3 regions of the Rossellomorea sp. NS-SX7 genome follow, and region 3 is predicted to be linked to each of the others. Evidence: riboswitches for the same ligand, from Rfam matches in the RefSeq annotation. Region 3 holds a riboswitch; each other region holds the start of a gene.
What was found. Region 3 has a riboswitch for cyclic di-GMP ahead of ACUXV2_RS20950 (EAL domain-containing protein). Riboswitches for the same ligand answer to the same signal wherever they lie in the genome.
Positions count from the first base shown of each region.

Region 1: it holds a riboswitch for cyclic di-GMP, as region 3 does, so the genes downstream of both, ACUXV2_RS17125 (hypothetical protein) here and ACUXV2_RS20950 (EAL domain-containing protein) in region 3, are expected to answer to the same signal.
Region 2: it holds a riboswitch for cyclic di-GMP, as region 3 does, so the genes downstream of both, ACUXV2_RS18540 (anti-repressor SinI family protein) here and ACUXV2_RS20950 (EAL domain-containing protein) in region 3, are expected to answer to the same signal.

Region 1 is NZ_CM128249.1:3,437,040-3,439,303, forward strand. It holds gene ACUXV2_RS17120 (class I SAM-dependent methyltransferase) at 113-688, opposite strand; cyclic di-GMP riboswitch class I at 1,007-1,100, shown strand; gene ACUXV2_RS17125 (hypothetical protein) at 1,124-1,441, shown strand; gene ACUXV2_RS17130 (hypothetical protein) at 1,522-1,794, opposite strand; cyclic di-GMP riboswitch class I at 1,945-2,033, opposite strand.
Region 2 is NZ_CM128249.1:3,753,089-3,755,352, forward strand. It holds gene ACUXV2_RS18530 (YwpF-like family protein) at 343-783, shown strand; gene ACUXV2_RS18535 (helix-turn-helix domain-containing protein) at 876-1,196, shown strand; gene ACUXV2_RS18540 (anti-repressor SinI family protein) at 1,226-1,360, opposite strand; cyclic di-GMP riboswitch class I at 1,394-1,527, opposite strand; gene ACUXV2_RS18545 (helix-turn-helix domain-containing protein) at 2,151-2,264, shown strand, end outside.
Region 3 is NZ_CM128249.1:4,209,732-4,211,995, reverse strand. It holds gene ACUXV2_RS20955 (ABC transporter permease subunit) at 1-71, opposite strand, end outside; gene ACUXV2_RS20950 (EAL domain-containing protein) at 220-930, opposite strand; cyclic di-GMP riboswitch class II at 1,022-1,103, opposite strand; gene ACUXV2_RS20945 (DNA-3-methyladenine glycosylase) at 1,212-1,799, opposite strand; gene ACUXV2_RS20940 (DmpA family aminopeptidase) at 1,892-2,264, opposite strand, start outside.

The DNA of each region.
Region 1 (2,264 bases), 770 kb from region 3:
TCTGGCTCGGATGTTTGTACCAGGTACATTACCTGTTGAGTTTACCTGGTACAGAGTGTTCTCAATTATAACGGTGCCAGGCACAATCAAATTCAACCTTTTACCATCCGGCTCATCCCTTACGCACAACGATAAAATATACAGCAGGATGCAGATGACCGACTTCCGTATTGAATCCTGCGGTTTCCAACTGCTGGGCCAATTCTTCTGAAGGAATCCGTTCCTCGAGAGGTGGTCCCATCTCAGACTCTACTGCTTCCCAATCCAGGATCAACCAGATGCCATTGTCCTTCAGCATGTCACTTAAGTCTTGGAATACTTTGGTCAGATTCGGCACTTCATGCAGGACGAATGCAGATACAATCTTGTCGAGGGTGCTCTTGTTAAAACTCAGGTATTCCAGAGAAGCCTTTTCATATTCAATATTGTTTACATTCGCTTCCTTGGCACGATGCTGAAGATATTCGAGCATCTCTTGCTGCAGGTCTACGGCATGTACTTTGGTATCAACTGATTTTGCTATTGGCAGTGTCAGGTAGCCGTTTCCGCACCCGAGGTCGGCGACGGTGTCATCTTTCCCCAGTTGAAGAAGTTCGAGTACGTTGTTTACCGGTACCATTTCCTGCCGCTTTGGGTCGAGCAGTTTTGATGCTTTGTGGTGTTCAAAAAGGTGTCCGTGTCCTTGCATGGTTGGTCCCTCCGTTTTGTTGGTTTGGTTTTTAGGTAACGACGGCTGTTTATGCAGGCTTTTGACGAATGATTGTTTTATTCTATTCTCTTCACTATTACTGATATATAGACGCGTAAGAATCATTATCCCTAGTTGGATACCCTCTTATGTATGTAAGTATGATGCTTTTCTCGGCACCAATCAAGTAGAAGAACTTTTTTTATTCTGCTTTGAGTTTAGTATTTTTGAACTATTACTTTATCTTCACTAACAATTAACAGTATAGGAACTGTAGTCGATAATAAGGATAAGGTGGATTTCTTTTTGACAGGGTTCTGTTGAAAAAGGCAAACTTTCTGAAAAGGAAGGACGCAAAGCTTCGGGCCTAAGGCGGATTTTATTATTCCGCTAGGGTGGCCGGGCCGCCAACAAAAGATAAAAGGGGAAATCATGATGACTTTTGAAGAACTGCAAACGATTAAACGTCATATAAGTAAGTTAAATGCACTGATTGAATTACGGAACGATGATCAAAAGCATGCAGGAGAGTACATTCAGCTCATACGCTCTTTTTTGCGCATTCAGCCTAGAGAAGCATACTTGCCAATGATGGAAGTGATGACGGTGATCAAGTATCAAAAGCCGGCTATCTTTCAATTTTTGAAACATCACGGTCAAAGAGACCACCATTTTGAGCTTCTCACAAACATTACAATGGATATACGTACAGCTGAAAAAAATCTAGAACAATGGCTGTCAAAGTCTGCATAATTGAGGATGGACTTTTACGAAAGAGGATTAATAAAAATAACAAAAAACCGGCGGTCAAAGAAGTTGACATCCGGTTTTTATTATATAATCGCTCTTTCATCTGTACTGACATTTCTTGAACCCTTTAGCGCTTCTAAAATGAGCATCAAGTAAAGTCCTGTGTTTCCGCCTCTGCGATCGATCAGCTCTATGTCGTCTACGATTCTCTTAACCTCTTCACAGCCAAGTCTGCTCATTACCATGTCGCTGATTTCTTCCGCTGTATAGGAGCTGTACTTCTTTAAAGAGGAACGATTTCTCCTGCAAAAGCTTCTCAATTGTCTACTTACATCAGAAATATTTACTTGTTCCATCTTCATTTCTCCTTTCTTTATTCAAAACCATCTTGGTTCCCTGCAGTGACGGTGGACTCATTATCTAAATAAAAGAGCCCGCCAAAAAGAATGGCGGGCTCTAAATAAAGCTGACGATTGTCGACAGCGTTCATTTATCTTCCAATCCTTTTCGGTAACCCGGCGGTCATAGTTTTAAAAAAACGTTAGATCCGTGGCTTTGCGTCCTAATCTTTCGAATTAGTTTGCCGTTATCGAAGGTTGCTTCGTAGTTCAAATGACACATTCAATACATCCACAATAATACTATAGTACCAATATGAAACACAAAATAAAAGAGTTTTTTGTGCGAAAATTTTCTTTTTTCGACATTTTACTTCATTATACATTATATCGTATTATTTGTAAGGTTCAGGAAGTATTCTTTTATGAATATTAAGGGTTGAAAAATCTACAGAGATTTGTTTACTTTATACACTTTTATCCAAAAA
Region 2 (2,264 bases), 460 kb from region 3:
TCTAAAATTCAGAGCCAAAACAGGCTTAAATTTGACAAATTCCCCTAGGGAGATTTGCCATTTTCGAGGTGAAATCCGTCCAAATATCGGAAATCAGACTTTTTTCACACAATTTGATATTAGGGATTCTATTCTTGCTATGATATAATTTTTTTAACTAAGCTCTTTCGTATACAGTACTTTTTTCAATCTTAAAATAATCAGTAATCACCAGTTTTGAGCTGTATTCGAAAAGAGCACGTGCACACACTTCATTCAGAGTTCTGCACAACGTACGAGAATCTACACCCCTTTTGAAAATAGACTTTCCATTAAAAACCTATTTATAGGAGATGTTCGTTCATGAAAACCTTTAAAGTGATATCACTTCAGGTAGTGGATAATGATGAACTACAGGATTTTGAAATTGAGGACGGTTTAATCATCAATAAAGAGGATGAAAAGGGTACTTGGCTTGTGGAAACGTATATGTCACAAGACCACATTGAATTTTTCCAAAAGGTCCAGCAGCGAGAGGATGACTTGGAAATACAGGTCGTCATTTCCCATAAAGCCAATGATCCCGCCGCATTCATGACGTCCATACGCTGCATTAAGAAAATGAACGGACGGATGAGTATCTTATTTGAAGGAAAATTAAAGAAACAGCGCAATGAGTACGCCGAGTTATTATTGGACGACTTGCTTCAAAAAGGGTATTCAGGAGATGAACTGGTGAAAGAATTTCGTGAAAAGATGGTGTCTAAGCCGCGTATTCCAGCTACGTCAAAACCGAGCGTCTGATTTTACGAAAATGTGTAAACTTATTGTAGAGCAGATGTTAACGGTTTGTTATAATAGGCTTATCGATACGATTCAATAGGCAGGTGTCCAAGATGATCGGGGAAAGAGTAAAGAAATATAGACAGGAAAGACGAATGTCTATGACAGAACTGGCTGAAAAAGCTGGGGTTGCTAAATCATATCTGAGCTCTATTGAGCGCAACATTCAACAAAACCCATCTATTCAGTTTTTGGAAAAAGTCTCTGCCGCTTTGGGAATCTCGATGGATGCATTATTACACGATGAACCCGAAAATACAGCAGTCGATCGCGAATGGATCAAAATTGCAGAGGAAGCGATGGATTCCGGTATTACGAAGGAACAATTCCGTGAGTTCATTGAATTTAATAAATGGAAATTGGGCAACAAATAAGTCTTGCAGCTTCTGCAAGACTTTTTACATTAGACGATCTTATACTCATTTGCTTTTTTGCCATGAATTTGAATAAATTTTCTAATATCATTCTTTGAAATTCCTGCCTCCAGTGCCTGTCTCACTAGTTCCACCCATTCTAAATCAAGCTCACGTTCCTTCATTTAGATCCCCTCCCCAAAATACATTCATGTATTTCAGGCAATCCAGCCATCTTAGTCCCCCAATGAGCACTTCGCCTATGTATATACCTGTTAGTATGTACGCATTTTCCTACCTTAGATCTGTGACTTTGCGTCCCTATTTTTCAATAGGTTTGCCTTTATCTGAGTAGTTCATTAGAACTATACCCATTATACTGCTCAATAATCTTTTTTAGTGTTATTTTTTGTCTATTCTGATAATTAATTTTATACTTTATCTTACATATTCAGTTGTTTTTTGACACCAATCTTTAATACTTTTATAAGAACTTGTCTTTCTTTCTCATGCAATAAAAGTATTTGTCGAAGCTTTCGTTTATTTCTTCACTTTGTGTTGCTGATAAGTCTCCAGTTTCCTTTTCAATGGAAGGACTTTGTCATTAATATTTTTTAAAGTTTTGGAATCGTAGAAGGAATGGTTCGTTAAATCATTTCCGCAAGATGGACAAACCCATTTACCTATCTCGCTGCTGCTATACGAACTTCGAGTGCAACGGGAACATACTTTTTTATACATGGTTGTATCCTCCTCTTCTATAAAAATCGCCTCTTGTTCTTTTTAGTGAACATATCATTATTATAAAGCAAATTTTTATTAACAAAAGAATCAAATTAGCTTAATTATTCTTAATAAAGAACATTTTATGTGTTTTTACTCCCGATATCTTCTGTTTTCTCGATATTTCATATTTTCTTTTATCTTTTTTGTTCTATATAATGAATATAATAGTACATAACTGGAGTGATGTGTATGGTGGGGGATCGAATTAGAGAAATCCGCTCCCAAAAGAATCTGACGATTAATGAATTGGCACAGCTTTCCCAAATTTCTAAGTCATATATCAGTTCAATTGAAAGAGGGCTG
Region 3 (2,264 bases):
ATCGCTATGATACCGATGAAGCCGAGAAAATAATAGAATACGAATTTAAACGGAAACCTCAGAAATTTCATCGTAATCCCCTTTTTCTTTTTCCTTCAGTTTAATGGATAATGTAAATTTTTTCAATTTTATTTCAATTTAAACAATTTTGTTTCAACTATTTTTGATATATTAAAAAAAGATCAGGTAAACGCCCTGATCTTCATTCGTTCAAATGAATTATGCGAGCAGCTGGCTCGGTCGGCCAAGAAAATAGCCTTGTCCGATCGTGATGCCAAGTTCCTTGGCCACTTGCATATCTTCTTCTTGTTCAATTCCTTCTAATATGATGATTGTGTCACTTCCATAAAACTGACTAAAAAAAGAGATGAACCGCTGCTTCCTTTCACTCTCAGCCAAATTTTTTGCAAAATAACGATCAAGTTTGATGATATCCGGTTCAAATTCGATGGACTTTTTTATCGAAGCCGTCCCTTGTCCGAAATCGTCAATGGCGTATAACACATTGTATTGTTTCAGATTCTTCAGAGCCTTCAGCAATAACGGGTTCTGCCAGAGCTCATCTGACGTTGATTCATTCAGCTCGAATACAAGGCGACCCTGCAGTTCAGGGTAGGTCCCCATGAGATAGTCGAAATATTTATGAAAGCTTGGATGTAAGATCGTGGTCACATAAACATTAACGAACAGCCGTCCATTCTGATTCCGATTATGCAGGAAGCCCTCAATGGCTTTTGATATAGATAAGGTATCAAGCTTATATAAAATGTTAGCCCTCATAGCTGTCTGGAAAAGCGTCTCGGGATTCTCCTGAAGTTTATTCCTCAGCAGCGCCTCGTATCCAAAAAGCGATTGACTGCGATCAATTGTATATAAAGGCTGATAATCATGATAAATAAAGTCATCTTGAAAAATCGTAAATATATTCATAAAACCCCTATACTTTCTTTATCGTAAGTTTTTGGAACAGAATTCCCCGTTTTCAAATAAAAAAGACCACATGAAAGAACGTATGAATACGTTCGTATGTGGTCGGTTGCGCTACTAGCTCCCCAGAATGTAAGCGCCCATCTATCATTCAGGTTCACAGCTCCCAATGCGAATATTATCATTTTATGTAGAAAATAATCTTAATAAGTAAAATATACCATAAAACTAGTACATTGGGTGTAGTTTTTCTTTATTTGTTTGAAAATTTAGAATCTGATGCACTATCTGGAAACATAAGGGTTACCCTTCACCCAGTAGCGCCATGGATAATCCCTTGCTTCTCCGGTATTGTCGATCCCGATTCTTTTTCCGGAAGCAATTTCGGCAGGGGTATAACCTTCTGCAATCATGATCGGAGGCCCGGTGTAAAACCTTCCATAGTCCTCCATGGTAATCCCTAAAGCTTTCGTCAATTTACCGGGTCCGCTTGTCCAGTTTTTCATCGGCTGGCCTTTTCTTCTTTCCATCATTAAGTCGAGACCCTCCAAAGGTTCGACCGCCCTGATTAAAATGGCATTCGGCACCCCGACTTCAGCCGATACGACATTAACCAGGCAATGGGTATGCATCAAATATGTATAAACCCGGCCTGCTTCATGGAACATGATCTCTGTCCGCTTTGTCCGGCGATTGCCAAAGCTGTGGGCTGCCCTGTCTTCAGGACCCAGATAAGCTTCCGTTTCCACTATATAGCCTGAAGCAATTCCTTCCTCCGTTTCCTTTACTAATACACAGCCTAACAGTGCTTGAGAAAGTTCTAAAGTCGGCTGTTCGTAAAAAGAAAGAGGCAAAGGTGTGTAGTTCATCATTTCACATCCCTTATTGTCATTCCTTCTTTTTATATTTCCTCTTTCCCCACAGGAAAAAACCTTTTATTACAGCGGGCTTCTTTCCATATTCTTTACTTCTTCAAACCGATCAGCAGCTCCAACGGAATGGCTTCCACTTGCCGCTCATTCCTTCCTGTCGTTGTTTCCGCTCCCGCCAGGGCATTCCATATCGCTTCCTCGACACTATCTACAGCCATTTCAAAAAGTGCAGAAATGATCTCACCATCTTCTTTAATGAACGAGTAAGACACCGTATTGTCTTCAGTTGGTTGATGCGGTACTCTGTGTGCAGTCGAAAAGGCCAGGACGATATCGCCGCTCCCATGAGCCGCATAAGAACCGGTCCGGGATAAGCCGAATGAGGCCCGCTTTGCCAGCCTCTTAAGCTGCCTCTCATTCATTGGCGCGTCTGTCGCCAGGATGATCATAATGGAGCCATCAGGA